DNA from 4 places in the Rhizobium sp. PL01 genome. Region 2 is predicted to be linked to each of the others. Evidence: riboswitches for the same ligand, from Rfam matches in the RefSeq annotation. Region 2 holds a riboswitch; each other region holds the start of a gene.
The links. Region 2 has a riboswitch for cobalamin ahead of R6X40_RS02830 (CbtB domain-containing protein). Riboswitches for the same ligand answer to the same signal wherever they lie in the genome.
Positions count from the first base shown of each region.

Region 1: it holds a riboswitch for cobalamin, as region 2 does, so the genes downstream of both, R6X40_RS24760 (DUF1636 domain-containing protein) here and R6X40_RS02830 (CbtB domain-containing protein) in region 2, are expected to answer to the same signal.
Region 3: it holds a riboswitch for cobalamin, as region 2 does, so the genes downstream of both, cobU (bifunctional adenosylcobinamide kinase/adenosylcobinamide-phosphate guanylyltransferase) here and R6X40_RS02830 (CbtB domain-containing protein) in region 2, are expected to answer to the same signal.
Region 4: it holds a riboswitch for cobalamin, as region 2 does, so the genes downstream of both, metE (5-methyltetrahydropteroyltriglutamate--homocysteine S-methyltransferase) here and R6X40_RS02830 (CbtB domain-containing protein) in region 2, are expected to answer to the same signal.

Region 1 is NZ_JAWQUM010000012.1:15,374-23,287, reverse strand. Features, by position in the region: gene R6X40_RS24770 (ABC transporter substrate-binding protein) at 1-619, opposite strand, end outside; gene R6X40_RS24765 (ABC transporter ATP-binding protein) at 636-1,430, opposite strand; gene R6X40_RS24760 (DUF1636 domain-containing protein) at 1,456-1,863, opposite strand; cobalamin riboswitch at 1,972-2,187, opposite strand; gene rpsU (30S ribosomal protein S21) at 2,842-3,078, shown strand; gene R6X40_RS24750 (hypothetical protein) at 3,828-4,103, shown strand; gene R6X40_RS24745 (acyl-CoA thioesterase) at 4,296-4,742, shown strand; gene R6X40_RS24740 (LysR family transcriptional regulator) at 4,739-5,698, opposite strand; gene R6X40_RS24735 (ABC transporter substrate-binding protein) at 5,835-6,617, shown strand; gene R6X40_RS24730 (amino acid ABC transporter permease) at 6,699-7,346, shown strand; gene R6X40_RS24725 (amino acid ABC transporter permease) at 7,358-7,914, shown strand, end outside.
Region 2 is NZ_JAWQUM010000001.1:604,504-612,417, reverse strand. Features, by position in the region: gene R6X40_RS02845 (FAD-dependent oxidoreductase) at 1-1,343, opposite strand, end outside; gene R6X40_RS02840 (LysR family transcriptional regulator) at 1,527-2,375, shown strand; gene R6X40_RS02835 (EAL domain-containing protein) at 2,397-4,160, opposite strand; cobalamin riboswitch at 4,426-4,696, shown strand; gene R6X40_RS02830 (CbtB domain-containing protein) at 4,744-4,920, shown strand; gene R6X40_RS02825 (CbtA family protein) at 5,113-5,883, shown strand; gene R6X40_RS02820 ((2Fe-2S)-binding protein) at 5,928-6,785, opposite strand; gene R6X40_RS02815 (glucoamylase family protein) at 6,822-7,914, opposite strand, start outside.
Region 3 is NZ_JAWQUM010000001.1:895,826-903,739, forward strand. Features, by position in the region: gene R6X40_RS04125 (cobyric acid synthase) at 1-780, shown strand, start outside; gene R6X40_RS04130 (chloride channel protein) at 793-2,583, opposite strand; cobalamin riboswitch at 2,727-3,127, shown strand; gene cobU (bifunctional adenosylcobinamide kinase/adenosylcobinamide-phosphate guanylyltransferase) at 3,302-3,826, shown strand; gene cobW (cobalamin biosynthesis protein CobW) at 3,830-4,894, shown strand; gene cobN (cobaltochelatase subunit CobN) at 5,001-7,914, shown strand, end outside.
Region 4 is NZ_JAWQUM010000008.1:127,515-134,757, forward strand. Features, by position in the region: gene R6X40_RS19245 (acyl-CoA thioesterase) at 1-456, opposite strand, end outside; gene metE (5-methyltetrahydropteroyltriglutamate--homocysteine S-methyltransferase) at 453-2,798, opposite strand; cobalamin riboswitch at 2,906-3,120, opposite strand; gene R6X40_RS19255 (ROK family transcriptional regulator) at 3,407-4,621, opposite strand; gene R6X40_RS19260 (phosphate/phosphite/phosphonate ABC transporter substrate-binding protein) at 4,874-5,683, opposite strand; gene R6X40_RS19265 (fatty acid desaturase) at 5,803-6,723, opposite strand; gene R6X40_RS19270 (RES family NAD+ phosphorylase) at 6,883-7,243, opposite strand, start outside.

The DNA.
Region 1 (7,914 bases), on a different contig from region 2:
CGGAATCGTAGACGAAGACCCGCACGGGGTGTTTGACCTCGCCAATCCGGCTCTTGATGTCGGCAAGCCCTTTTTCGTAGCCCGCGACGAGGGTTTTCGCTCTGTCATCGACGCCGAAGATCGCGCCGAGGTTGAGGATATCGACATACATGTCGTTCATCGTCGGCTTGGCCTTTGCCATGACATGAATGCAGGATTCCGTCAGCTCATAGACCTTGATCTTGAACGGATCGAGTGTTTCGGGCGTCACCTCGCCGCCAACTTTCATGCCGTAGTTCCAACCGGCGAAAAGGAAGTCGGCGTCGGCATTGAGCAGCACTTCCTTGGTTGGATACTTTTCCGACAATTCAGGGAGTTCCTTGACCCCTTCGCGCAGCTTTTCATCCAGCGTCTTCCAGCCGGAAATGCCGGTATAGCCAACCATGTGGTCCTGCAGTTGCAGAGCCAGCATCATCTCGGTGAGATTGACATCGTTGGAAATCGCCCGCTGCGGAGCGCTATCGAAGGTGACGTCGCGGTTGCAGCTCTTGACGGTGACCGGATAGGCAAACGCCGGCATGGCGATGAATGCCGTGGCGAGGAAACCCGCAGCGGAGGCGAGCAGGCGGAAAGAGGGCATGATTGGTCCTTTCGGTTCAGGCGGTCTTGAGGGAAAATGAAAAACGCGCGGCGGCATTGCCCTGTGCGGGGTGAGAAAGGGCCGTTACGCCGAAGGTGGTCGAAATTGCGTGGGTTGTCAGTACTTCGTTCGGGAGGCCGAAACCGACCATCCGGCCATCGCGCATCAGCGCCACATGGGTGGCAAACGCACCGGCCAGGTTGATATCATGCAGCGTCGTGACGATGGTTAGCTTCAGCCCGGCCAGCAGATGGAGAATTTCCAGCTGGTGGCGGATATCGAGATGGTTGGTCGGTTCGTCGAGAATGATGATGTCCGGCTCCTGCGCCAGTGCGCGGGCAACCAGTACCCGCTGCTTCTCGCCGCCCGACAGCGTCGCGAACTGGCGATTGGCCATAGGGACGAGATCGAGATGTTCGAGGCAATGGGCGACCTGCGCTCGATCATTGTCCGTCCAGCCTGTCAGGCCTTGGCGCCTTGGAATCCGGCCCATCATCACCACATCAAGGACGGTGAACGGGAAATCGGCCGGCATCTCCTGCAGCACGACGGCAACTCGACGGGCCGCAGCCTGGGCGGAAAGCGTGCGCATATCCTCGCCGTCGATTTCGACGCGGCCTTCCAGTGGTGTCACGCCACGATAGAGGCAGCGCAGCAGCGATGTCTTGCCAGCACCATTCGGCCCGACGATGGCAAGCCGGTTGCCAGCCTCCAGGGAAAAGCTGACGTCGCGAACGAGGAACAGATTGGTTTTTGGCCCCCAACTCACGTTCAAGACGTTCAGGCTGGCACCCCGCCCGTCGCAGCTCATCGATTGTCTCCCGGGATCACGGTTTTCATTGAACGCGCTCCCCGCTATGTTCCGAAACAAGGAAGGCGGCCGGAATGCGGGCAATGGTCTTGCCACCGAGACCGCGAGGGCGTTCGGCTTCGCGTGTCAGGCCATCCGGCCGTTCGGCATAGGTCGTGGCGAAATCCACCAGCGCGCCGATATCCGTATCCGGTGCGATATCACCAAACAGATAGGTTGCCTTGCCGCTGGCCTGGAACGCGATCGTGCAGGGCCGCCGGCAACCTGCCATGCAGACGGTACCCTCGATAGAGAAGTCGGACCCACTGCCAACACCTAGGCGCGACAGGCTGTTGTTGAGGCGGGCGAGCAGTTCCAGTCCCGGGCGGCACGCGGTTCCGGTGATCCGGCAATCGGTGCAGACGGTTATGATGTGCTGTGGATGATGCGCCATGTTTTACCCCCGGTGGCGACGTCCGGAGTCCACATGGCGATAAACTGCAGGCGCGCAACAGCGCTGCTTTCAAGCCAGATTTTTTCCATCGGAACACCCCGTCCGTTGCAGTTGATCATCGATGATGGCAGGTCTCCTGGCTCGCGGGTCAGTGCGCATCCACCCCTTCCCGGCTTTTGGCCAGTGGGATGTTGTGAATGCACTCTCCGCTTACAGTTGCGGGGGCAGCCACGGTTTTGGCCCCTGATGGGTCATCCTCACCGTGTTCCCTTTTCAGCCGCTCCAGGGTCACCTGGAAGCAGCACCATCAACACGACATTTCGCATGATTCCACCGACCAAACAACGCCGGATACCGATCTTTCAATATCCTCGTTACGACTGTAATGTTATTCAGTTACATGATATTGGTCAAGTGCCGCAGTTGCCAACTGTTGTGAGTAGCGCCCACAATTTGGACGATCTCACTGGGCCCGATCACCCTTGGTGAAAACACTCCCGAGTGTATCCCCTTGCACGATGTGGTGGAGAAAATGTCTGTTCCCGCGGTAACCGCCGGCCCGGCAGGTTGAGCATAATTAGGTTCCATCAACTGTGTCGGAGCGTAAAATGCATTTTCTCAATCTCGCTGAACACCCGGAACGAAGCGTCGCGATCTTTGCCCTTGTCGTGTGGATCGCAACGATTGGACGGGCGATTGCCATTACCCATGGCTGATGCTGAGTTCAGCGACAACGAGGCCGGAGGGTAAGAGCGGCCAATAGTGGCCTTGGCTGTGGGGTGTTTTGGCCTGTTCTTCAACGTTTCCGGCCGAAAATTGTCAGATTGATGAAGGGCGTTCCTGCTAAAGTTTGAGGGCATGCGCAAAAGTCTATGCGAATTATGTGAGAAATTTTGCCCTACGCTCTGGATTTGGTTCGTAAATTGCTCTACTGCCCCTGCCATCTCTTTAGTGAACATCAGACTTTGAAAGATTCACATGCAAGTATTGGTTCGCGATAACAACGTCGATCAGGCTCTCCGAGTGTTGAAGAAGAAGCTTCAGCGCGAAGGTGTCTTCCGTGAAATGCGTATGCGGGAAGCATACGAGAAGCCGTCCGTCAAAAAGGCGCGCCAGAAGGCTGAGGCAATCAGCCGTCAGCGGAAGAACGCGCGCAAGCAGCTTCAGCGCGAAGGCCTTCTGCCTGCGCCGAAGAAGAAGCCAATGACCCGCTAATATCAGCGGTTTCTGACGAGATTGGGCTTTCTAGTCCAAGGCGTGTCCGGCATCCGGGCGCGCCTCGTCTTGTTTTTCAATGATTTGATTTGGAAGACTCGGGTTCCCCCTGCCGTGACGCTCGGTGCTGGGCGAAGTCAGTGGTCGGCCGATAGCACCGTCGTGCAAGGTCACCGCCTGCCCTGTTATGGTCATCGCCTTTTGCGCTCAAACGATTCGGTCAAATAACTGTCGCTATTTCCGGGGCGCTGCCGCCATTGTGCTCGCTGAAAGCCTTGGCCTTGCCCCATCCGCGTTCACTGACGCCGATGCCCGCCATGTTTCGGCGGTTCACTCTCCTGCGGACTGGCGGTGGTCACCTCCCGCCACGATCATCTCGTCTCTGCTTCTCTGGCGTTCAAGGGGCGGGGTGTGATCATGTTCCCGCATTGCCGAAAACAGATTTGAGTTCCATGCCGCATACTGCCGCTGTGAAGCTTCGGGGAATTTAACGCAAAAGGAAATATTTCCTACACATAGGAATTTTATTCCTATCTACTTCTGATTGATTCTAGAGGTAGATCAATGGACCAGTCCCAAATCGACAGAGATCGCGGCATTCGGCTTAAGCAGGCCATGGCGATGCGCAAACGTGCCTCCTTGCCCCATGTGTCGCGGCCTGGCTGTTGATGGTCCGTAACGAAACACTTTCAAACCGCAGAATTTACCAGGTTCGCTTTTAAGCGGCATAAACCAATGGAAGTTTCAATATGGCAACCTATTGCAACATCACGCTGAACGCCAACATCCCGCATGGGCCAGATATTCTCGACAAGCCTTGCAAGGTTGTCTCTAGCTACCCTAATGGCAGCTTTTCCCTTCCGTATTCCGCCACTGTGTTTGCTTGGCCAACCGCCAATACGGTGCGCATCAGCTCCCCGACGCTGAACATCGATGCTGCCTGGGTTGGCGCCAGTGGTGGGACGTTGTCAATTCAAACCGGCGCCGGCCTCACTTACGGGATTACCAACTTTGCCAAAATGTGAAAAGGCGGTTTCTTAGGTCGATGCCTCGCTGATCCGATCTCACAAGACCGGCCGCTGGGCTGCTGTCCGAACGGACACGCGCAGCGGCCATGTTCGTGCGAGCCCGTGTTGCGGGACCCCAACGCTTACGCTAAGCCTCCGCCGCACCAACGGCAGGGAACTTGTCGTTCGGTGAGACGCGCGGAGGAAAATATGCCGGATCGATCGCTTGTCACCTATGTCGGCGTTGCCCATCCGTGGATGTGCGATGTCATGGGGCATATGAACGTCCGTCACTATGCCGCGATGTTCGACGATGCGAGCTTCCAGCTTCTTGGTCATATCGCCGGAACCGAAGCTCTCGCCGATACAAGCCGCGGCTGGGCCGATGTTCGTTCCGAAGTCGAATACAAGCACGAAACCAAGGCTGGCGCGCTGCTGACGATCCGCTCTCGCGTGGTCAAGGTCGGCCGCAGCTCGGTGACATTCGAACAGGTCATGTCCGGCTCGCTCGACGGTGTCGTCCATGCAGTCAACAGAACGGTCAGCGTCCGGTTCGATCTTGTCGGGCGCGTCGCCGTTGCTATCGACCCTGCCATGCGGACGCGCGCCGAGGCGCTTCAGGCCGAAACAGCAGTGAACGATGACGGCGTGGATTAAGCGCCGTAGATGCGCTCCTCGAGCGGCGTTTCGGCGATGGCGGTCTGGATGCCGGTGATGAGCGCCTTTTCGGCGCGGTTGATGATCTTTTCCGGGTTTATCAGCAGGAAGACATCAATTGCGGGTGGTGTCTCGTAGGGTGGCAGCCGCCATAGCACCCCGTCCGCGACGTCGCGCCGTGCGACATGGAGTGGCAACGGCCCGATACCGAGCCCCGCCACGATCATCCGCCGAACCTCTTCGAGACTTGATGACACACCAACCACATTGGTGGCGAGCTTTGCCTCGCTGCGCAGAAGTGCCACGGGCCGGAGGACATCCGCAACATTGTCCGTGTGGAACGAAACGGACGGTTCGCCCTTGAGGTCGGCGAGCTTCAAGCCCTGTTGTCCGAAGAAGCGGTGATCCGGCCCGCAGAAAAAGCCAAAGAATTCCCGGTACACCATCATGTAGTCGAGGGCGGCATCGCGGTTACTGACGAGGCATAGTCCGAGGGATGCCCGCTTTTCGCGGACTTGCCGGGTGACGTCACCGCTGGTTGCGACTGTGATGGTCAGCGTAGCGCGTGGGTGACTGCGATGAAACGCGGTCAGGGCCCTGTCGAAGATCGGCGAGATGACATGGCTGGCGACCGCGATCGTGACATGGCCGGTAACGTCGTCGCCGACGCCGCGCACCAACTGCGGAAGCTGTGAAATCGTGCCGAAGACCTCGATACTCTGCTCATAGAGAAGCTGGCCGACATCGGTCAATTCGAAACGGGTGGCGTCACGCTCGACCAAACGCCGTCCAACCCGATCTTCCAAACGCCGAAGCGCATTGCTGACACTCGGTTGCTTGAGGTTGAGCTGCTCGGCGGCACGGGTGATGCTCTTGACCTCGGCGATAACCACGAAAGTGCGCAGAAGATTCCAGTCCAGTTCCCAGACCAGCCTTTCGGATCGTGATGGTATCATTCCTGAAATCTATGCCTTCTATTTACATTATCTATTTGCGCAATAATAGCACAAAGGCAATCATCAAATCCGGAAGGCGCGTACACGCGTACCCAAGCGACAGAGAATGCGCTTTCATCCAGAGGAAAACAGCAACATGAAGACACTTATTTCAGGCCTCATGGCCGCTACCCTGGCCCTTGCTGCCAGCTTTACCGCTTTCTCGGCCAGCGCCGACGATCTCGAGGCGATCAAGTCCTCCGGTGAAATCCGTATTGCCATGTCTGGCCAGTATCCGCCGTTCAACTTTGTCAACGAAAAGAACGAAGTTGTTGGCTTCGATGCCTCGATCGGAACGGCGATCGCCGAGCGCGTCGGCGTCAAGGGGACGCTCGTCACCACGGCCTGGGATGGCATCATTGCCGGCCTGCTCGCCAACAAGTTCGACACGGTCGTCGGTTCGATGACCATTACGCCGGAGCGCGAGAAAGTCGTCGATTTCGTCGGTCCATATTATCACGCCGGCCGGGCGGTTTTCGTCAATGAAGCTTCGGCAGTCCAGAAACTGGACGACCTGAAGGGCAAGACGCTCGGCGTCACGCTTGGCGAAACACATGAGAAATGGGCCCGCGAACAGGGCGGCTGGGACGTGCGCACCTACAAGGGTCTGCCTGAGCTGCTACTTGAGCTGAAGGCTGGCCGCGTCGATGCCATTGTCGTCGACAACATCCCGGTCATGGTCGCCGTCAAGGAAACCGGCGAAAAGGTCCGCCGCCTCGAAACGCCTGACATCGAAGGCGGCAGCGTCGCCATCGGCATCGCCATCCGCAAGAACAATCCTGAGCTGAAGGCTGCGATGCAGAAGGCTCTCGACGAGATGATGGCGGATGGTTCTTACGAAAAAATCGCCATGGAATGGGTCGGCAGCGACATCCGCTGATTGATCGATAATCAGGAGCATTTGGCCGGCTAGGAGAAGCCGGCCAAATGCCGTTCGCAGGCCTCTTCCGGAGTTTTTCCCATGGATTTCCCGCTGATGCTGCGCGTCTTCCCGTTTTTCGTGGAAGCCGCTTGGGTCACCGTGCAGATATCGGTGCTATCGTTATTGCTTGGCCTTGGGGTGGCAGCCGTTATCGCTTCGGCGAAGATGTCGGGCGCGTTTGCCCTGAGGGCATTCGGAAGTCTCTATGTTAGCGTGTTTCGCGGCACGCCCTGCCTGATCCAGCTGTTCGTCCTTTATTTCGGCGGTCCGCAAATCGGTATCAATCTCGATCCTTTTGCTGCGGGTGTTATCGGTCTCGGCTTGAACATCGGTGCCTATATGGCCGAATCCATTCGCGGCGGCATTCTGGGCGTTGATCGGGGTCAAGTGGAGGCTGCGCGCACCATCGGCTTTAGCCGGCTGCAGACGTTGCGTCTTGTGATCCTGCCGCAGGCCGCGCGCCTGATGATCCGCCCGCTCGGCGTCAATGCCATCGGTCTGATCAAGGGATCGGCGCTGGTTTCGACGATCTCGGTCGTCGAACTCACCTATACGGCGCAACGCTTCATCGGCTCCACTTACAAGCCGTTCGAAATCTTCGGCATTGCCGCCTTGCTCTATATGATCATCGTTTACGTCGTGGCGCGGGCGGTCGATGTCCTCGACCGGCGCTACGCAATCAACTGAGGGAGGGTAGCATGCAAGGTCTCGATTTCAGCGTTGTTACGCCCTACACCGACATCCTCCTCATGGGGGTATGGTGGACAGTAGTTCTGACCGTCACCGGAGCAGTCATCAGCTTCTTCTTCGGCATTTTCTTTGCCGTAGCCGTGCTTTATGCACCGAAGGTGATTGCCTATCCGATCCGCTTCTTCATGTGGCTGTTCATGGGAACACCGCTGCTTTTGCAGCTGTTCCTGATCTATTTCGGCCTCGCCCAGATCGGCATCAATATCCCGGCGCTCGCCGCCGGCATCATTGGCCTTGGACTTCACTTCGCCGTCTATAACGCCGATGTCATGCGTGCAGGTATCGTCTCTGTCGATGTCGGGCAGACGGAAGGTGCACGCAGCATCGGTTTCGGCCGGTTCCAGACGTTGCGCTATATCGTCATTCCGCAGGCGGTGCGCAACACGCTGCCCTCGATCGGCAATAACCTGATCGTGCTGTTGAAGGAATCATCGCTGGTCTCGATCATCGGTATTGCCGAACTTGTGCATTCCGCACAGTTGGCCATTAGCGAAACGTTCCGGCC
Region 2 (7,914 bases):
CCGTTGTAGGGCTTGAACTGCGCGCCTAGGGCCGCGATGCGGTCGTGGATCGGCGACAGCTTCTTGTTGCGGCCGGCAGGCCAGGCGTGTTTCGGAAAATGCATGGCATATTCATGCCCATAGATTTCCGTGCCCTTGGCGATGCAATAATCCTGATCGATAAAGCTGGTGAAGCGGCGCGGATCACAGGACCACATGTCCCACTCAGTCTGCCCCTCGGTCACCCATTCCGCGAGCACCTTGCCGGCACCGCCGGCCTGGCAGATGCCGAAGGTGAAGACGCAAGCCTCGAACGCATTCGGCACACCCGGCATCGGCCCGATCAGCGGGTTGCCATCCGGCGCGTAGGGAATGGGCCCGTTGATCATCCGCGACAGTCCGGCGGTACCGAGGATCGGCACGCGCTCGACAGCATCGTTCAGATACCATTCCAGCCGCTCGAGATCGTCAGGGAAAAGCTGGAAGGAAAAATCCTCCGGCATCGGATCGTCCGTGGTGATCCAGTGCGCCTTGCAGTTCTTCTCGTAGGGTCCGAGGTTCATCCCGGTCTTTTCCTGCCGCAAGTAATAGGAGCTGTCGACATCACGCAGCAGCGGCAGCTTGTGCCCGGCTTCCTTCGACCACGCCGCAAGTTCGGGGATTTCCTCAAACAGCATGTATTGATGGCTCATCACCATCATCGGAACATCGCGGCCGAACCATTTGCCGACTTCGCGGGCGTAATAACCGGCGGCGTTGACCACCTTCTCACAGCGGATATCGCCCTGTGGCGTGGAAATCACCCATTCATCGTTTTCCCGGCGCGCGCCGGTGGCGGGACAGAAACGGAAAATCTTCGCGCCCAGATCGCGCGCGCCCTTGGCCAGCGCCTGCGTCAACTGGGCCGGATCGATATCGCCGTCATAGGGATCGTAGAGAGCGCCGGTCAGATCATGCGTCTCGACGAACGGATATCTCGACTTGATCTGGTCGGGCGATAGGATATCGAGGTCCATGCCCTGATAGCGGCCCATGCCGACAACGCGCTTGAACTCCTGCAACCGCTCCTTCGAATGGCCGAGCCGGATCGAACCGGTGACATGATAGTTCATCGGATAATCGACGAGATCGCCCAGCTCGCGATAGAGCGAAGCCGAATAGCGCTGCATGTTCATGATCGACCAGGACGACGAGAATGTCGGCACGTTGCCCGCCGCATGCCATGTGGAACCGGCCGTCAGCTCGTTTTTTTCGAGAAGCACGCAGTCCGTCCATCCGGCCTTGGCCAGATGGTAAAGCGCAGACGCGCCGACCGCACCTCCCCCGATGATCACGACGCGCGCATAAGACGGCAAATTCGACATGTCTGTTCCCTTGTTTGGGACCAGTTTTCGCAACGAAGCACACGTTCATCAAGCAGATGGAATTCGCTTTATTGATCGAAGAATTCGATTAGATTGCAAATTCAGAAACAAGTCCCCTCCCCAACCCTCCCCACAAAGGGGAGGGTTGGGGAGGGGTTTCAATGCAGAAAAGCTAGCCACACCATGCAGATCGACCTCATCGAAACCTTCCTCGACCTGATGGAAACCCGCAGTTTCAACCGGACGGCCGAGCGATTGAACATCACGCAATCCACCGTCTCCCACCGCGTCAAGGCGCTGGAAGCCCAGTTCGACCGCAAGCTCTTCACCCGCAACAAGGGCGGCACGGCGCCGACAGCATCCGGCCTACGGTTCCTCGATCACGCCAAGGCGCTGCAGCATCAGTGGCACGAGGCAACGCGGGCGGTTGAAAATGCTGGGACCTACGAGCGTTCCATGCGGCTGGGCATCCAGCACGATCTGGCCGAAGCCTTTGCCGGAAAATGGCTGTCGGCCGTTCGCGCCGACTTACCGACAACGTCGATCTATATGGAAGCCGATTATTCCAACCAGATGAACCGTGATCTCGCCGCTGGCGATCTCGATCTCGCCATCCTCTACACGCCGCATTATCTGCCGGACCTTCACTATGAGCGTATCGGTGAAATGACCTACACCCTGGTCGGCACCACGGCGCGGACGGTCGGCGAACTGTTGCCGGAAAAATATATCCAGGCCGTCTATTCACCAGCCTTCGACCGGGCACACCGGCTGGCTCTGCCGCAGCTTTCATCCGCCCCGCTGGCCTCGGGACAGAACATCGCCATCACGGACCTGCTGAAAACACTGGGAGGTTCTGCCTACGTCACAAGCAGAACAGCCTTGCAGCTCGAAGGCGAAGGTGCGGCTTTCCCGATCACGGACGCACCGCCGATACAACAGACGGTCTACGCCGCCACCAGCATCCGCACACGCCACGCACACCAGCACCGCCGCATCATCGGTGCCATGCAAGACCTGTTGGGGCAATAGGGACGACGAGCGGCTGGCTCATCAAGGCGCGACCAGATCCAGTTCCTGATCCTGCATCAGACGCGCCAGCATATCGGCGGCCGGAACGGGATAGGCGATCGCATACCCCTGCAGGATATCGCATCCGAGGCGCGTCAAAAGTTTGGCGTGCTCCAGCGTCTCGACGCCTTCGGCAATCACCTCGATATTGAGCGCCTTGGCGATATCGATGATCGAGCGCAAGAGCCGTTTCTGCTCACGGGACGTGGTGATCGGAAAAACCAGTTGCCGGTCGATCTTCATCCGCCGCGGCTTCAGCTTTACCAACCCGATGATCGACGCGTGGCCAGATCCGAAATCATCAATCTCGATATCGATACCCATGGCCTTCAATCCGGCGACGTTGGAAAACACATCATCCTCGCTATCGTCGAGAAAAATGGTTTCCAGCAACTCGAATGACAGCATATCCGGCTGAACATGGAGACGTTGAAGTTCGTCAATCAAAAGCGGATCCGACAACCGGGCGGCCGATACGTTCACAGCGATGCGGGGCACATGCGCGCCTTGCCTTATCCAGTTTTGGCGGTCTTTCAACGCTGCTTTCAATATTGCGGAATCGAGATCGTCCAGCCGGCCGAGATTACCCGCAACCTTGATGAACTCGCCCGGCAGAATCAGTCCGCGCTTCGGATGGCGCCAGCGCGCCAGAGCCTCCATCCCGACAACACGCCGGGTGCGGGCATCGATCTGCGCCTGATAGTAGGGAATGAATTCACCCTTCTCCAGTCCATGAGCGAATTGCCTGCCGACCCGTTGCTCGTTGTTGAGTTGCGCCTTCAATTGCGCCGAATACACCTCAACCCGCCCCCGGCCGAGTTTCTTGGCGCGGTGAAGGGCAATATCGGACTCGGCCAGAAGCCCGGCGATATGGCGGCCGCTGGCAGCGGCGACCCCGATCGACCCGCCAGTACGCAACTCCTCGTCATTGTGCCAAACCGATTGTTTCAATTGCTGCGTCAACCGCTCTGCCCGGCTTTTGAGATCATCCAGCGACGTAAAATTTGCAATCAGAACCGCGAATTCATCTCCGCTGACCCGCGCAATGAACGAGTTCTTCGGCACGCCTGCTTCAATCCGCTTGGCGCAGGATTTCAAGACATCGTCTCCGGCCGAATGGCCGGCGGTATCGTTGATCTGCTTGAACCGGTCGAGACCGATGTGCAGGATTGCCAGCTTTTCCAGTCCGGTATCGCTGGCAAGCTCGCCCAATCGCCGGTCGAAAAACCGGCGATTGGGAAGCCCTGTCAGGTAATCGTGCTCGGCCGCATATTCGATCCGCCCGGTGCTCGCTTCAAGAGCAACCGCGCGCGCTTCGGCAATCGCCTTCTGCCGCCGCAATTCGCGATTGAGCAATACATCGGCAGTGACATCCCATTCGGCCCCGATGAGGGTGATATTGTCGTTTTCCTCGAAACAATAGGCGCGAGACCGAAGGTAGCGGATTTCACCGTTGGGCAGAACGATCCGGTATTCCGAGGAATAGACATCCTTGGCTGCGATCGCCTTGTCGAAATCGGCCTGGGCCTGGGCAAAATCATCGGGATGGATCGCGTTCATCCATACCTCCGCCTTGACGCGCTTTTGCGTCTTTCCGGTTCCGTAGAGCCGGTGCATCTGCAGATCCCAGACGACTTCGTCTTTCTGCGTATCGTGCTCCCACACACCGATCTGAGAAGCGTCAAGCGCAATTCCCAAGCGGCGAAGAATATTCTGGAATTCCTGTTCGGACCTCGCCGCTTTCATGGTTTTCTCTATGAAGGATTCTTCGCGTTTCAGCGCCGCCGCATTCTACACCAAGGTTCCTAAAGAACTATTGTTCCATTGGAAGAGAAGAGCATTTTTCAAAACAATCAACCATTAAGTGTTGCTTCAAATAAACCATCTGCAACTTAGGCGCTTTTAACGACATCTTGCATATCGAATTTCGACGGGGAACGCAAAAATCGAAGGCGGCAATGCGCTACTGGAGGTCGCAGCGTTGAATTGACATGACCGGGGCAGCGGCATAATCATCATTGCATCAATTGGTTCTCTGGGAGCGAGGTGCTTTCGGGGAGTAAATGGGAACGTGACGGATGGACCCATTCTGGGCATCTTTATCACGGCCGACCCCGCGACTGTAGAGCGGTCAGAGTTTGTCATGCCGGTACGTTCATCCGGTAGAAGCCACTGCGGCGACGGGCCTTGTGCCCCTGCCCCGGGAAGGTGAGGCAGGCTCCTTGGCGCGAAAGCGCCTGACGCCGCGAGCCAGGAAACCTGCCGGTTGATGAAGGGCATGGTGCCCAATTGGGTGGGATATTTCCCACGCGCCATCACGGAGGTTGTCATGGCTACGACTACAGTTTCAAGCGTTCCGCTTTCTCTCAACGACCGCATCACGACCGCTATTCTCGCCCTGTTGATCGGCGGCTTCCTGGTTTTCGGTGCCGGCCTTGCCAATTCCGCCGTGCTGCATGACACCGCACACGACGTTCGCCATTCCTACGGCTTCCCCTGCCATTGATGTAGGCTGTGGAAGGCCCTGCGCTTTCCGCACGACATCGACAACAAGGATCGCGGATTTCATCGGGAAATCACGCGGCGATGAAGTGCGCCCCTGCTTCGGCATTGGGCGATTTTTTCGCATGGGAATTGAAACACAACAAGCGTTGGGCACCAACGATAGATCTGCTCCGCTTGAACTTGGGGGTATCAAATGATTGTCAAAACACTTCTGGCCGCATTGGTGGCTGGATTGATTGCGGGCGTCTTCATGACGGCGGCGCAGGAATTGCGCGTGGTCCCGCTCATCCTTCATGCCGAGGAATATGAAGTCAAGGAACCAGCAGCCGAACCGCCGGCTGGCACAGAAAGCCAGCAGCACTCCTCGCTCGACCGGTCGTCGGTGATCGGCGATATGCTGTCGGCACTCTCACCGATCACGCCCGCTTACGCACATGAGGGGGAGCACGAAGATGAGGGCGGCATCATGTTCGGCATGAGCCGCTTTTCTGGGACGCTGCTCGCCAATCTCGTGGCCGGCGCAGGCTTTGGTCTGCTGCTCGCGGGTGCCAGCCTTGCCTTCAACTATCCGATTACGTTGCGCAACGGTGCTCTCTGGGGGGCCTGCGGCTGGTTGACGGTTCACCTTCTGCCCGCCATCGGCCTGCCGCCGGAGTTGCCGGGCTTCCCCGCCGCCGATCTTCATGACCGGCAGATCTGGTGGATCGCGACCATCGCTCTCTCTGTCGCCGGCCTTTATCTCATCGTCTTGCGCGGTGAAATCCTTGCGAAGATCATCGGTCTTGTCCTGATCGCAGCACCTCATGTCTACGGCGCGCCGCAGCCGTCTGACATTTCGAGCCCGGTTCCGGCTGTTCTCGGTGCAGAGTTCGCGGTCGCCGCCTTGGCAACGACATTGGCATTCTGGATCGTGCTCGGTGTGATCTCGGGATACCTGAACGACCGGTTTCTGAAATCGGCTTGAGCCCTATCTCTACCGCGCAGGCACTGCTTGCGCGGTAGCGGCGATCAGAAGCCGCCGGTGCGCTCGACATGGGCACGCAGGCGGCTTTTTTGCGTCTCCTCGTCGAGAAGCACGCAGACATCGCAGAAATCCCCACCCTCTGTTCGATAGTTGAGACAGCAGCCGCTTCGCAGCCGGAAGATACGCTCGACCGCAACGCCAGCGCAAACGGCGTCGAGCCTAGTGTATCGCACAACGTCGGACGAGAGTGGCGAGCCCGTCCGGTTGATGATGGCAAGGGCTGCAGTCATTGCGCATTCCTCTTCGCCCAAGGCCGCGCCGACCTCCAGAAAAGCGCCGGCAATGCCATCAGCAGCCAGCCGCCACTGTGCGACCGGGGATAGGCCGGTCCGGCCCTGCAGCGCCTCGATCACCGGAATGAAGCTTTCGACGAACATATCGTGAAAAAGCACCGCCCAGTGGTCAATGCGGGTAAAGCCTGCGAAGCGAAAATGAAAGCGGCAGACACCCGACGGGCAAATTTCCACCGGTGGAACGCGGTCATGCGGAACGATAGGTTCAAACCGGAACGTCAGCCGATCCGGGCGCAGGTCAGCAACCAGCCCTGTCCGCAAATAAATTGCTGCAGCCGCTATGCTTAGATGGTGGCTGTAGAAGGAAATGAGATGGGCGCCTTTGACGCGGTCATCCATCCCGGTGGCAAAGCGGTTCTGATAGTCAAGCAGGCACTCGACCATATCGCCATCACCGTGCCATGCCTCGGTGACCTGCAGAAAACCACCACCTTCCCGTTCCCGAGACACAGCGACCTGCGGAAAATGCTCCGCCTGCCAGGCGATGGCGGCATCTGCCTGTCTTCCATCATCCTCTTTAAAACTGCCTGAATCTCGGTTCTCGTCCACAGGGGCCGCCCGTTATCTCCTGGCAGCCCGTGTACCTTAAAGCCAGCCGCCGGAAAAGCCTGCCCGTCTAAGGCCACGCCGGATAACCGGCGTTTCACGCAGCAGGTTCCAGTAAATGCCACTGCGATGGTTTTCGATCATCATCACCAGCAGCCCTTGGTCGAGACCAACGCTGCGGTTGTTAAGCCACCCCTCCGCCGTCTTGCCGGGAACGCTTGGATTGAAACTGCCCAGAAAGCGTCCTGCGTCGATAACATCGGGATAGCTCGACAGCATATGCCGTGTCGCCGACATCGCAGCCTGAGGCTCGAATGGCAGGCATGCAAGCGGCGCCCAGGGCGCAATCGTGCCGTCGTCCGGCCCGAGCGGCGCACCGCGTGCAGCATAACCGGCAAACTGCTGGCGCCGTCCGTCCTGCAAACGGCGCGGGCGTTGCGGGCCGTCGCACGATGTCAGCCCCCATGTATCGGCGCCATAGCCGGTAAATCCGCCGGGATTGGCGATCGCATAGTCGCGCTGGACAGCAATCGCGCGACAGGTATTTTCGAAATAGTCCGTATCATGCGCCGCGACAGCCGCGTCGCGGATACCCCGAAAATCAATCCACGCATGTGAGAACAAGTGGATAAAGAGTGGCCCGGCGTAAAGGAACGGCTTGCCCTTCACCGTCATCCAGTCGAACTTGCTGGCAAAGGCGTCATAACTTTCCTTGCCGATCGGATAGGATGGCGAGGCCAGCGCCAGCGTGTAGAGGATCATCGCCTCGCTATAGGATTCCCAGCGATACGGCAGAAATCCGGTTCGCGGTTTCCACCCGAGCCACAAGGCCCCCTCGCCGTCCAGAGCCCAGGCCCAATTTGCACGCGCATAGAGCATATCGACGTGAGAGCGGATCTCCGTCTCGACCTCGTCGTCCTGATTGAAATAAGCCGCCGCCGTTATCATACCGGCGATCAGCAGCGCGCTATCGATCAACGAAAGCTCGCTACGCCATCTCCGCAGACCGGTTTTCATGTCGAGAAAGTGGTAGTAGAGCCCCTTGTAGCCGGTGGCATCCTTGTTGCGGCTTTGCGGACTTTCAGCAAAAAACCGCAGGGTGACAAGCGTTCTTGCCGCAGCGTCCTCGCGG
Region 3 (7,914 bases), 290 kb from region 2:
TGGTTGAGAAGTGCCGCCCGATTGCCGGCCGAAGATTCCGTCGTTCTGGAAAAGCTGGCGCGCGGGACCGGCAGAGCTTTGAAGGTCGCCGTGCCGGTTCTGTCGCGCATTGCCAATTTCGACGATTTCGATCCGCTGGCGGCCGAACCGGAGGTCGATCTCATCTTCGTGCGGCCGGGCGAGAGCCTTCCTGCCGATGCCGGTCTGGTCGTCATTCCGGGGTCGAAGGCGACGATTGCCGATCTCGCCGATTTTCGCGCCCAGGGATGGGATCGTGATCTGCAGGCACATGTGCGGCGTGGCGGCCGTGTCATCGGCATTTGCGGCGGTTATCAGATGCTCGGAGACCGGGTCACCGATCCGCATGGCATAGAAGGCAATACCGCCGAAATCCGCGGGCTTGGCCTTCTGGCGGTCGAGACGGAGATGGCGCCGGAAAAAACGGTGCGCAACAGCAGTGCCCGCTCGGCGGTTTACGATGTTGCGCTGGAAGGTTACGAAATCCACCTCGGCCGGACGACCGGCGCGGACTGTGCTCGCCCCTCGGTGATCATTGACGGCCGGCCGGATGGGGCGGTGTCAGCTGATGGCATGATCAGCGGAACCTATCTGCATGGGCTGTTTAGCAGCGACGCTTTTCGCGCGGCCCTTCTGAAAAGCTTCGGCATCGAGGGCGGCGGCGAAAACTACCGGCTATCGGTTGACCGTGCGCTCGACGACGTTGCGGCGGAGCTGGAAGCGGTGCTGGAGCCGAGATGGCTTGATAGCCTGATGTCCTGACCAGGGCTTGGTTCAAATCTCTCCCGAAGCTTCACGGCGCCTGCGGTCCAGTTCTTCGCTGTAGCGGCGCAACGTGTGGCTTTCTGTCAGCAGGCCGACGACGCGCCGTTCGATGAGGTTGTTGACCACGGCCAGCGCATCGCTCTCCGTCGTGTCGAACAGGGCGGCCGCCTGCTTGGCATTCATATTTGGCTGCAGGAAGTCATTGGCAAGCCGGATGAAGCCGGAGAGGTCCTGTCGCTCTTCGGTGGCCTCGATGGGGCTGGCATAGATTTCGGGCACCTGAATGATGCCGGCATATTTTGCGCCATCGACGACGACGACCCGTTGCGTTGACCCCAGCGGAAAGTCGCGGCGGAAATCCTCCAGCGATGCCTGGATATCGATCGTGCGGACATCGGTGCGCATCAGACGGCCGACAGTGAGGTTTCTGATCCAGCCGACATCATGGGCGCTGCGGATACTTTCGCCGCGCAGGTGGAAGCGCCATGTGGCGAACGAGTAGCCGAAGGTGGTTCGCACGACCAGCGATGAGGTGATCACGGCTGCAAGAACGAGGACAGTGATCGGAAAGTCGCCGGTGATCTCCAGCGCCAGGAAGGTCATGGTCAGCGGACCGCCGATGACGGCGACCGCCAGCGAGCTCATGCCGACGACGGCATAGATGACCGGTGTCAGCGTCGCGTGGGCAAAGATGTAGGGCGCGGAAAAGGCAAACAGCTTGCCGAGCAGCGCGCCCATGAACAGTGACGCGAAAAACAGGCCGCCGCGAAAACCGGAGCCGATCGATACCGCCGAGGCGAGCGATTTCAGCAGGAACAGGCCGATCAGCATCGGGATTGCCGGCGAACTGGCGAGATTGAGGTGCAGGGCGCCGTGACCGGCTGAAAGCACCTGCGGAGAGACGAGCGCCAAAAGGCCGACGACGATGCCACCGAGCGCGGGGCGTATGGGAGCGGGGATTGAGCTGCGGCGGGCAAGCCCCTCAATCAGCGAGACGCCCTTCATCAAAAGGATGCCCATGCCGGCGCAGAAGCAGCCGAGCAGCAGCGCCGGCAGATAGTCGGCCGGAACGACCGCGCCGAACTGGCCGACATCGATGGTGAAATCGCCAGCATAGAGCCATCGAGCGACGAGGTTGGCAACCAGGGCGGAAACGATGACGGGTGTCAGCGACACGATCGTATAGGTGCCGATGATCAGCTCGAAAGCATAGAAGGCGCCGGTCAGCGGGGCATTAAAAGCGGCAGCAATGGCACCGGCAGCGCCACAACCGACCAGGGTGCGCAGGTCCGAGCGGCGAAGCTGCAGCGAAATGCCAAGCTTGGAGGCAATGCCTGACGCAAGCTGCGTGTAACCGGCCTCAAGCCCGACGGAGGCGCCAAAACCATTGGAGATCAGGTTCTGGACTGCGACGATAATGCTGTCTGTCAGAGAAAGGCGGCCGCCGTGCAGCGCGTTTGCTTCAATCGGGTCGACCATCGGCTTCTTGCGCCACGACGCCAGCAGGATCATCACCAGGCCAAGGATGATGCCGCCGACGACCGGCGCGATCAGTACGGAAATTTCGCCCTGAAGATCGCTCGCGCTCAGGCGCTGGTCATCTGAAATTCCAAAAATCAGGCTGTGCATGCGGCTGGAGATGATGCTCATCGCCGTCACGGCGAGGCCTGACGTGATACCAACAATGACGCCCGCCACCACCAGTCCGAGTTCACTTCGCCGTGCAAAGGCCCGCATCCGCCCGATATCGAAAAGCAGCGAGAGATAGCCGAGCCGCCGCAGGTCGAGTTTCGGTATAATTTTCATCTTCATCGCCTGGCCATCCTGTCTCTGCGCCGTCCTAAAAGGCATGGCATGGGAGATCAAGTGAAGTCTTGCCGAAGCCCGACCTAACCATGGGGCGGGAGATAGTGCCGCAATTGACTTGATCCAGGTGAGCGCCTAATCATCAGCCATTGGATGGTTCCCGGTATGCGGTTGCATGCTGGGAGTAAATGGGAATGCGACGGGCCGGACCCAGACCGGGCGTCCTTATCGCAGCCGACCCCGCGACTGTAGAACGGTCAGGGTTCGCCATCCGGGAAAGCCAAGCCTCCGGACTGTGCGCATTTCGCGGCAGCGGCAAGGATCGGCCCAACCGGAAAAGCCACTGGAGTGGCATCACGATCAGCCGGGGCCGGACGCCTCTAAGTCTACGAATCGTCCACCTCTTCGTGATGTCCGTCGATTGCGACAGCGCAATCTGGCGCAAAACACTCCGGGAAGGCGAGGCGAACCCGTTCGTGCCCCTTGAGGGTGCGTGGCGCCGTGAGCCAGGAGACCTGCCATCCTCAAGGGCCCCATCTTAGCTTGGGGTTCGCCCGATCCAGGGAGAGACACTCCCGATGCCAGCACGGAGGTTGTCATGGCACTATCATCCCGTTCCCGGAACGGCCCATCTTGCGTTGCCGCAAATCCCGGTTTGCGTTGCCCAGGGATTGCACTTTCTGCCGGCTTACGCTGAGGCCTGGATCATTCCATGACATCGATACAGTCAGGCAGCGTGCTGGTTCTGGGCGGCGCGCGTTCCGGTAAATCCGCCTTCGCCGAGAAACTTGTCAAGGCGTCGGCTCTCGACATGCATTACGTCGCGACCGGAAGGGCGTGGGACGGCGAGATGCAGGCAAGGATTAGCGAACATCGCGATCGCCGCGGGGGGGATTGGCAAACCCATGAAGAGCCACTTGACCTTGCCGCCTGCCTGGAGGCGATCGACGCACCCGATCGCATCATTCTGATCGATTGCCTGACCCTGTGGGTCACCAATCTGATGATGGAAGAACGCGATATGGTCGCTGAATTTGAAACACTCGCGGCCTATGTGCCGCAGGCCAAAGCCCGGCTGGTGTTCGTTTCCAACGAGGTCGGGCTGGGCATCGTGCCGGAGAACCGGATGGCGCGCGACTTTCGCGACCATGCGGGCCGGCTGCACCAAATCATTGCGGAGATATCCGCAGACGTCTATTTTATCGCGGCTGGATTGCCGCTGAAAATGAAGGGTTGATCCATGACCACCGAAAAAGCCGCCCACGGTAAGATCCCGGCCACTGTCATCACCGGTTTCCTCGGCGCCGGCAAGACGACGATGATCCGCAACATCCTGCAGAATGCCGGCGGCCGCCGCATTGCGCTGATCATCAACGAGTTTGGTGATCTCGGCGTCGATGGCGATGTCTTGAAGGGCTGCGGCGCAGAAGCCTGCAGCGAGGACGATATCATCGAGCTGACCAATGGCTGCATCTGCTGCACCGTCGCCGACGATTTCATTCCGACCATGACCAAGCTTTTGGAGCGCGAGAACCGCCCGGACCACATTATCATCGAGACATCCGGTCTGGCGCTACCGCAGCCGCTGATTGCTGCCTTCAACTGGCCGGATATCCGCACCCAGGTGACGGTTGATGGTGTCATCACCGTTGTTGACAGCGCCGCCGTTGCCGCCGGACGGTTTGCTGACGATCATGACAAGGTCGATGCGCTGCGCGTCAACGACGACAATCTCGATCATGAAAGCCCGATCGAGGAATTGTTCGAAGACCAGCTGACCGCCGCCGACCTGATCATTCTCAACAAGACGGATCTGCTCGATTCGACCGGCCTTGCCTTTGTCCGCAACGAGGTTTCGTCGCGCACCAGCCGCAAGCCAACGATGATCGAGGCGAAGAACGGCGAGGTTTCCGCTGCCGTGCTGCTCGGCCTTGGTGTCGGTACCGAAAGCGACATCGCCAACCGCAAATCCCATCACGAGATGGAACACGAGGCAGGCGAGGAGCACAGCCATGACGAGTTCGACAGTTTCGTCGTTGAATTGGGCTCGATTGCCGATTCGGCAGCCTTCATCGAAAAGCTGAAGCCGATCATTGCCGAGCATGACGTGCTGCGTCTAAAGGGCTTTGCGGATATTCCCGGCAAGCCGATGCGCCTGCTGATCCAGGGTGTCGGTGCCCGCATCGACCAGTATTTCGACCGCCCCTGGGCTGTAGGCGAAGTGCGCCGCACTCGTCTGGTCGTCATCGGCCTGCATGACATGGACGAAGCAGCCGTACGCGCTGCCATCGCAGCGGCGATTTGAAAATGATGAGCGCGGCATATCTCCCTCTATCCTGCCGGACACTTCCCCTCGAGGGGGAGATGTCACGTCGTGACAGAGAGGGGTATTGCCGCCCTCGAGGAATATCATGCATCTCCTCCTAGCCCAGAAGGGCACGATCACTGACGGCGAGGAAGCGATTGACCTTGGTCAATCGCCAGCCGACATCCTGTTTCTTTCGGCTGCCGATACCGAGCTTTCGTCGATTGCCGGTGCGCAGCGCACGCGTGGGGCCGGATCGACCCTTCGGGTGGCAAGCCTGCTGACGCTCAAGCATCCGATGTCGGTCGATACCTATGTTGAGCGCACGGCACGCCATGCCAAGCTCATCATCGTGCGGCCGCTCGGTGGCGCCAGCTATTTCCATTATGTGCTGGAGGCGCTGCATGCGGCGGCTGTCACCCATAAATTCCAGATTGCCGTGCTGCCGGGCTGCGACAAGCCCGACCCGGGATTGGAGCCTTTTTCGACCGTCTCCGCTGAAGACCGCAACCGGATGTGGGCCTATTTCACCGAAGGTGGTGCCGATAACATGGTCCGGCTGCTGCGCTATGCCGAGGCACTGATCGACGGCACGGAAAAACCGGAATCCGCAGCGCCGTTGATGAAGGCGGGGATCTGGTGGCCGGGCCAGGGTGTGATCGGGGTTGACGCCTGGAAAAAAGCCGTGGGGCGTATCGTTCCTCATCCGGGAAACGGTCCCGTTGTCGCCCTCAGCTTTTACCGCGCGCTGGTTCAAAGCGGCGAAACCAAGCCTGTCGAAGCTCTGATAGAAGCACTGTCCGCCGAAGGCATGACGGTGCTGCCGGTGTTCGTGTCCAGCCTCAAGGATGCCGTGTCGATCGGAACGCTGGAGGCGATCTTCGGTGAAGTGCCGCCGACGGTAGCCATGAATGCGACGGGGTTTGCGGTTTCCGCGCCCGGCGCCGACCGCAAGCCGACAGTGCTCGAGTTTTCCGACGCGCCGGTCCTTCAGGTGATTTTCTCCGGCTCGTCGCGGGCCGCATGGGAAACCTCGGCGCAAGGGTTGATGGCGCGCGATCTGGCGATGAACGTGGCGCTGCCGGAAGTGGATGGGCGCATCCTGTCGCGGGCCGTCTCGTTCAAGGCCGCTGCTGTCTACGATACGGATGTCGAGGCCAATATTGTCGGCCACGAGCCCTTGGCCGACCGCGTCATTTTTGCCGCCAAACTGGTCGCCAACTGGGCGAGGCTACGCGAGGCAGCGCCGGCTGCGCGCCGCGTGGCGATCATCATGGCCAATTACCCCAATCGCGACGGACGGCTCGGTAACGGCGTCGGCCTCGATACGCCCGCCGGTACCATCGAAGTGATGAAGGCAATGGCTGCCTCCGGCTATGCTATCGATTCCATTCCCGCAGACGGCGATGCGCTGATCCGGCACTTGATGGACGGGCCTACCAATTCAGCGCGAGCGGATTGCGACATCCGCGAAACGCTTTCCTTGAGTCAATACAACGCCTTCTTTGCGACACTTCCTGTTCAGATTCAGGCTGAGGTTACAGGCCGATGGGGCAAGCCGCAGGACGATCCGTTCTTCCGTGACGGCCGGTTTGCCCTGCCGCTGACGCGGTTTGGCGAAACCCTGGTCGGCATCCAGCCGGCACGCGGCTACAATATCGATCCGAAGGAAACCTACCACTCGCCGGACCTTGTGCCGCCGCATGGCTATCTGGCCTTTTACGCCTTCCTGCGCCGAGAATATGGCGCGCATGCCATCGTCCACATGGGCAAGCACGGCAATCTCGAATGGTTGCCGGGCAAGTCTTTGGCGCTGTCGGAGACCTGCTATCCGGAGGCTGTCTTCGGTCCGATGCCGCATCTCTATCCGTTTATCGTCAACGATCCGGGTGAAGGTACGCAGGCCAAGCGCCGCACCAGCGCCGTCATCATCGATCACCTGACGCCGCCGCTGACCCGGGCCGAATCCTACGGCCCGCTGAAAGATCTGGAAGCGCTGGTCGACGAATATTACGACGCTGCCGGCGGCGATCCGCGCCGTTTGCGGTTGCTGAGCAAGCAGATCCTCGAACTGGTGCGTGATATCGGCCTCGACCACGATGCCGGCATTGCAGGCACGGACGCAGAGGATAAGGCGCTCGAAAAGCTTGATGCCTATCTCTGCGATCTCAAGGAACTACAGATCCGCGATGGCCTGCATATCTTTGGCGTGGCTCCGGAAGGGCGCTTGCTGACGGATCTGACAGTTGCTCTGGCACGTGTGCCGCGCGGGCAAAGCGAGGGCGGCGACCAGAGCCTGCAGCGCGCGATTGCGGCGGATGCTGGGCTGGGGGTTTCCCCATTGATCTCCCCCACAGGGGGGGAGATCAAGCCGGAGCAATCTTTTGACCCGCTCGATTGCATCCTGTCCGATCCTTGGGATGGCCCGAAACCGGCCATTCTTATGGAGGTATCGGACGCCCCATGGCGCACCGCTGGCGACACCGTCGAGCGGATCGAGTTGCTGGCCGCCCGCTTCGTCTCGGGCGAATTGCCGTGCCCTGAAGACTGGAGCGCCACCCGCGCCGTTCTCCACGAGATCGATACCCGCCTCAAGCCTTCGATCACGCAATCCGGGCATGCCGAAATCGCAGCGCTGATGACCGGCCTCGATGGCCGATTCGTCGCCCCTGGACCATCCGGTGCCCCGACGCGCGGGCGGCCGGATGTCTTGCCGACGGGGCGCAACTTCTATTCGGTCGATAGCCGCGCCGTGCCGACACCGGCGGCGTTCGAGCTTGGCAAGAAATCGGCGGAGCTGTTGATCCGCCGTTATCTGCAGGATCATGGCGACTGGCCGACCTCATTCGGCCTGACCGCCTGGGGCACGTCGAACATGCGCACGGGGGGCGATGATATCGCCCAGGCGATGGCGCTGATCGGCACCAAGCCGGTCTGGGATATGATGTCGCGCCGCGTCACCGGCTATGAGATCGTACCTCTTGCGGTACTGGGCCGTCCGCGGGTCGATGTGACCTTGC
Region 4 (7,243 bases), on a different contig from region 2:
ATCCGTCATTCTGAGTTCGGTGCCGGCTGGCTCCGACACCTCTGCTGCAATCGCTGGCACGTGCCAATCCGGCTTGTCGCCGTCCGGCATCGCCACCATGGCAAACGATCCGCGCGTACACAGGTGCCGCTCGCCGCCGATCAGGTCCTCGGTGATCATCTCCACCTCAACGGTCAAGGATCGCCGCCCGGCCCGAACCGGCCGCGCCACCAGTTCGACCAGCTGCCCGATGCGGGCAGGCGCGCGAAAATCGACGTGGTCGCAGGAGGCCGTCACGAAAGGGACACGTCCATGGCGCGTGGCCGCGATGAAGGCGATCCGGTCCATCAGAGCAAATCCGGCGCCGCCGAACAATGTGCCGTCATGATTGGTGTCACCGGGGAAAACCAGATCGATGAGCCGGGTCTGCGCCGGGGAATCCCCCGGCGCAGTGTGTTGCTTTGCAATCGGCGTCATGAGTTGACTGCACGGCGGCGTTCAAGACCGGTACGCAGCTCCACGGCTGCGGCAACCATGTTGACGAGTGCCGGCTTGACCTCTTCCCATTTGCGCGTTTTCAGGCCGCAATCCGGATTGACCCAGATCTGTCCTGCAACCAGCCCTTCGCTTGCCTTATCGAGGAGTTCGACCATCTCCGCGACGCTCGGCACACGTGGCGAATGGATATCGTAGACGCCCGGTCCGATCTCGTTCGGATAACCACGCCCGGTAAACGCCGTCAGCAGCTCCATCTTAGACCGGGAGGTCTCGATGGAGATCACGTCGGCATCCATGGCAGCGATGGCCGGCATGATGTCGTTGAACTCCGAGTAGCACATATGCGTATGGATCTGCGTCTCGTCCGGCACGCCGGTCGAGCAAAGATGAAAGCTCTCTACCGCCCAATCGAGATAGGCCTTCCACTCCGCGCGGCGCAGCGGCAGTCCCTCGCGCAGGGCCGCTTCGTCGATCTGGATCATCGCCGCACCTGCTTCGGCGAGATCATGGATCTCGTCGCGAATGGCCAGCGCAATCTGCTTGCAGACCGTGCTGCGGGGAAGATCATCGCGGACGAATGACCAGTTGAGGATCGTCACCGGTCCGGTCAGCATGCCCTTGACGGTCTTGGATGTCAGCGACTGGGCAAATTTCCACCAGGAAACCGTCATCGGTTTCGGGCGCGAAACGTCACCATAGATGATCGGTGGGCGAACATAACGCGAGCCGTAGCTCTGTACCCAGGCATGCTGGGTAAAGGCAAAGCCGCAAAGCTGTTCGCCAAAATACTGCACCATGTCGTTGCGCTCGAACTCGCCATGCACAAGCACGTCGATGCCGATCTCTTCCTGCCAGCGGATCGCCTGCTCTGTCTCACGCTCAAGAAAGGCCTGGTAATCGACATAGGAAAGCGCGCCCTTTGCATGCTGCGAGCGGGCCTTGCGCACATCGGCCGTCTGCGGGAACGAACCGATCGTCGTCGTCGGAAACAGTGGCAAGCGCAATTTCTGCTGCTGCAGCTTCTGCCGCTTCGCAAACGGTGACGTGCGTTTCAGCATGCCGGCATCCACCTGCTTCAAACGGCCTGCAACCAGCGGATCATGCACCTTGACCGAGGTCAAACGCGCATTCGCCGCCGCGATCGATGTTGCAAACACCAGGTTTGCCTGGGCGCTGCCGGTATCGAAGGCCTTTGCCAGCAAGGCGAGTTCGTCAAGTTTCTGGGTTGCGAAGGCAAGCCAGGAGACCAGTTCCGCATCAACCGCCGTTTCAAGGGCAAGATCGATCGGCACGTGCAGCAGGGACGAGGACGGCGCCAGCTGCACCTTGGCATGTCCATGCGCCTCGATCAGCGGCTGGATGCGCTTGAACAGCCCGGCAAGATCAGCGCGCCACACATTGCGTCCGTCGATGATACCGAGGGAAAGGACAAGATCCGCAGGTGCCTTGTCGATCAGAACTGCGACCTGCTGTGGTGCGCGGGCCAGATCGACATGCAAGCCTGCCACCGGCAATTTCAATGCGACCGCGAGATTGTCACCGATCGCGCCAAAATAGGTTGCCAGCATCACCTTGAGGCTGGGAGCCGCAGTGCGAAGCGTCTGATAGGCATGCGCGAAAGCGGCCCGTTCGGCATCGGAAAGGTCGAGTACGAGGCAGGGCTCGTCGACCTGCACCCAGTCGGCGCCGGCCTGCGCAAGCTCTGTCAGCAACTTGGCATAGACCGGCAGCAGCCTGCCGAGAAGGCTGAGCGGCGACATGCCATCCTGTGCTGCCTTGCCGAGTTTCAGGAATGTCAGCGGCCCGAGAATGACTGGACGTGTGTGGATCCCCAGCGCCTTAGCCTCAAGAAAGGCCTCGAGCGGCCGGTTGGCTGTCAGCTCAAATGCCTGATCGACCGTGAATTCCGGAACCATATAGTGATAGTTGGTGTCGAACCACTTGGTCATCTCCAGCGCCGGAACGCCGTGACCATGCTCGGCATGACCGCAGCTCGCATGTCCACCGCCCTGACTGCCACGTGCCATAGCGAAATAGGTATCGAGATCCACCGGACCACCCTTCCAGCCATAGGCAGCGGGAATGGCACCGACCATGACGGCGGTATCGAGAACGTGGTCATAAAGCGAGAAATCATTGGAGGGGATGACGTTGATCCCCTTGTCTTTCTGGAGTGTCCAGTTTTTGGCCCTGAGGCCTTTGGCTGTAGTGAGCAGGTCTTCTACGCCCGATTTTCCGGCCCAGTAGCGTTCCAGCGCAAACTTCAGCTCGCGCTTTGCACCAATTCTGGGAAAGCCCAGATTTGCTGTCGTGATGGTCATTTTCCTTACCCCGATTGTTAAGGGCAAGGCACTGGCGGACGCGTTGCAGATTGAACGGGAGACATGGCCTGCCGTTTCGCAAAGCGGCGCACCGGGACACCCCGCCCGTGGACGTTATCTATCGCGGCAGGTCTCCTGGCTTGCGGGTCATCGTCGCTGTCCGGTCTTCCCAGGGCATTCGCGTCCCAGTGACTTAGTTGAACAGAAACTCGCCGCTTACAGTTGCGGGGGCAGCTCCGGCATGGACACCTTGCGGCATCGCACCGAATTCCCTCTTAGCTCCGGATGCGAACTCCGGAGAACCACGATCCGGCAAACATGCGGCAAATGGATAGTCCCGTCAAGAGACATAAAGAAATGCTTATGTCTTTAAATGAAGCAAGGTGCGTGAGCACGGCAATAGCCATCAAAGCCCGGGACACTGCCCTGGGCCTTCGATATTCCGTCACACGACGAGAGCTGTTGCACGTCGGACTTAATCGCGCGACGGTGGCAATCGTAGCTTGAGTGAGGAGCAGCGCGCTGACGGCTCCGTTCGCGCTACAGTACAATCGGATCGTCGCGATCAAGCGCCGCGCGCAGCCTTTCCGTCAGGGCGTTCGACGGGCTCATCGCAATGCCTCCCTGAACGTCACGGTTTCCGCCGGCGGCAGAGACACGCGGCTATCGGGCGCATCGGCGCCAAACAACGCGTTGTGTAGATGGCTGAGCCCGATCGCCGCCGCACCAACAATGGCCGCGCGGGGCCCGAGCTGGCTCGCCTCGATATCGACGGGATAGGGAAAGCAGGTTGGCAGGAATTTGCGGATGCGCTCGATCAGTTCCGGCCGCAGACCGATCGAGCCACCCATGATGACCTTTTCCGGGTTGGCAATCGCCGCAATGGCACTGATGCCACGGGCCAGATATTTCGCCGTCTCGTCCAGGGTCGCTTTGGCATGCACATCGCCGCTGGCCGCCCGTTCAAAGATGATCGGCACCGCCACCGTCTCGCCGGATGCCGCAGCGTAATGTTCCATGATGCCGATCGAAGCTGTGACCCGCTCGAACGCACCGGTGCGCAGCGATTCCGGATCGAAAGGATCGGCACCGAACGGCAGGAAGCCCAGCTCACCGGCGGCATTCATCGCGCCGCGCACCAATTGGCCGCCGACCATCAAGCCGCCACCGATACCGGTGCCGACCGCGATAAAGGCGAGATTGTCGATTCCCTGCCCCTGTCCCAGCCAATTCTCACCCAGCACCGCCAGATTGACGTCGTTCTCCAGGATCACGTCCATGCCGAGCGCCTTTTCGAAGGCGGCGGCAACGTTCATCGTATCGAAATCGGAGATATTCGGCGCAAGCAGGATGCGACCGGTCTTTGCGTCCGGTGCACCCGGTGCGCCGATGACCGCCATGCGGATGCGCTCGCGCGGAATGTTCAGATGATTTGCCGCCTGTGCGCAGAGTTCGGCGATCTGATCGACAACGAACTGGCCCCCACGCCGATCGGTTGCAACCACTTCCTCGGCAAAAACCTGGCAGGCCAGATCGGCAATCGCCAAACGGATCTTCGTGCCGCCGAGATCGACAGCGGCAATATAGGCAGCATTCGGCACGAGTTCATAGGTCACCGCCGTGCGCCCGACATGGCCGCTGGTGCGGCCGGTTTCGCGCACCCAGTCATCCAGCTCCAGTTGGCGGACGATTTCGGAAATGGTCTGCTTGGAGAGCCCCGTCTGCTTTGAAATCGAGGCGCGGGAGATCGGTCCGTTCTGGATGATCGCCTCCATCACGGCCCTTTGGGAAAACTTCCGGGAGATGCGCAGGGTTTCGCTCACAGATATCTCAATTAATTCGTTCTATCACCGATCTAATAGTTTGGATAGAATATGAGTCAACTGTAAAATGAAGTGACAGTCAGGACGAGACAGTTTTCGCCGCCGGAGCAATCATCGCGCCGCGGCATCGGAGGGCCGTTTTTCAGCGCCCACGCACTTGAAATCTGATTCTGGAGGACGCGTTACACGCTAGCCGTGGTTCATGCATAACGTGCGAACGAAGTCGTATAATATTGAATTACATGTAAAATATCAGGCGACGGCACTATATCCCAGCCGTCGCGCATCACGCTCCAATTCGGCGAGCGGCTCATAGTCAGTGTCGGAGAGAACGGCAAAATTTTTCAGGCCGAGAACATCGCGCGCCATCGCCAGAGACGGCTCGGCAATGGCCTGTTGCAGCACTTGCCTTAGCACACCCACCTCCTCGTCTGATGCATCGCCTCTTGTGATGAACGGCAGCCCCGGCCCCTTGACCGTTTCCGAGAGGATACGGACACCGGCAAGACTGCCGGGATCAAATCGCAGCACATTGCCATAGGTGACACAGTCGATCGCCGCGACATCGGCTTTGCCAGCTCCGATGGCAGCAATGCTGTTGCGATGGCTACCGGTTTCGATCACCGAGGAAAAGAACCGGCCGTTACGGGAAAGCGGCGCGACGGCGGCCCGAAACAGGTTAGAGCCGGAATTGCTGCCGGGCTGGTTGATCGCTGCCCGCGCACCGCGCAGGTCTTCAAGGGATTTAGCAGCGCTATCCCTTGCCACGACAATGAAGCTGCGCATCGACGGCCCATCGCAGCCCGGCTGCCCGTAGACCGGCGTCGCCACCAGCTTCACCTTGCCGCGCAGATGCTTGACGTAAGGGAAGCCGCAGGTCTGGGCGAGCAGCAGATCCGGCCGCGTCCAGGCCTGATGGTAGTCCAAAGCATCGTCGAGCGTGGCCGGGACGTCGACGAGCCCTGCCCGCTTCAGGGCCTTGCTGAGGAAGCCCCAAAGCGTAACCGTGGCTTCGGCAAGCGGCGGCGGACTGGCATACATGGCAAGGCTGGCAAGGCGCATTCAGAAACTTTCAGAAGGGACTGGTGTCACTAGCACAATCCGGCCGACGCCGTATCGCCAGACTTGGATGCGGCGATGGCCTCCCGGAGTTGGATGCGCACCACGCGGGAACACTTGTGTCAGGAATGCCTGGGGTGCGTAATGTCATCATGGGGTTTGACGAAAAACCGCCGGGCGATATCCCAGTAGCTGTTGTAAACCAGCCCGCCATTCGTGCCGATCAAGGCTTCGCGGTTGCGGCGGTAGACCGACGGCAGGCGGTACCAGGAAATGCCGGGCTTCAGGTGATGCAGCACATGCAGGTTGTTGTAGAGGAACAGCAATCCGAACAGGTGGCTGTTTTCGACGATCGCGGTGCGCTCCTCGTGCCGTTCGGCATAGCGGTGCTCGGCATAGGACCGCAGCCGCGTCAGCGCTGCACCGAAATAGACAAACCCGAGGAAATACAGCCAGAACGGCATACCGCAAATCACTGTGACCCAGAACAGCACTGCGGCGGCACCGATCATATGCACCGTCCAGATGCGCGCCCGGCTAGGCTCGCCGGCCCGCAGCAGCCGTACTTCCTGCGCCAAAAAGCTCGCCAGCATGACGGCCGGTCCGATCGTCAGCCGTCCGAGCAGCGTCGTGTTCCAGCGGGCAAGCCGTTTGCCTGCCTTCCCCAGCCGCTCCCAGGCGGTCCTGGTAAAATAGGAGGATTCCGGATCCTCGATCGGATCGGTCAGATGCTCGTCGCGATGATGTTCGAGATGGCTTTCACGGTAGATTTCATAGGGTAGCCAGAGCGACAACGGGATTGAGCCGATGGCATCGTTGATACGCTGGTTGCCGGTCGGATGCCCATGGATGATTTCATGCTGCAACGATCCCTGCCAGGCAATCAGCCAGCCGCCGGCAAGCGCAACGACAAGAACCGGCAGTGATTGCCACCAGAATGTCAGCGCCAGAAAGCCGCCATAGATTGTGCTCGCAAGCACGACGGTCGGCCATTCCACGCGGCGGTGCGGGATTTTGATTGTATAGGATGGTGTGTCGGACATGCGCGGCTATTCCCCAAGAGTAGAGAGAAATTACACCGTGACCATTCGTTTAGATAATTAAGTTTATTTCTTTTATAGACTATTAGGAGAAAATCGTTCGTTTTCAGCCGTATCGCCCGCAGCTTTCATCCTAACTTGTCTTTGCAACAGAGACCCGGGTCAAAGCCAGGACGCTGGCGTCTTTGGCAAGCGGCCATCCGGATCAACAGCGTCAAGACGCGGTGCGCCTTTCGCGTTCCAGCGCCACAACGCCACGCAACTCCCGCCCGGCGACATGAACGACGGGTAGACGACACCATCGAAACCATCTTCAAGCAGCCGCTGTCGCAGCTGGTGCGCCGGCGGCACCTTGCGTTCGTCAAGCAACATCCGCCACTCGCACAGATGAATATCATCGGAGACAGCGAGGCCGGACAGCACCGCGGGATCGGTGAGGTCGGCGAGCGCGGCATCCTTGAGTTCCAGCTGCGCGATCAGCGCCGGATGCTGGACGAAACCCTGATTATATTCTGCCCAGGCG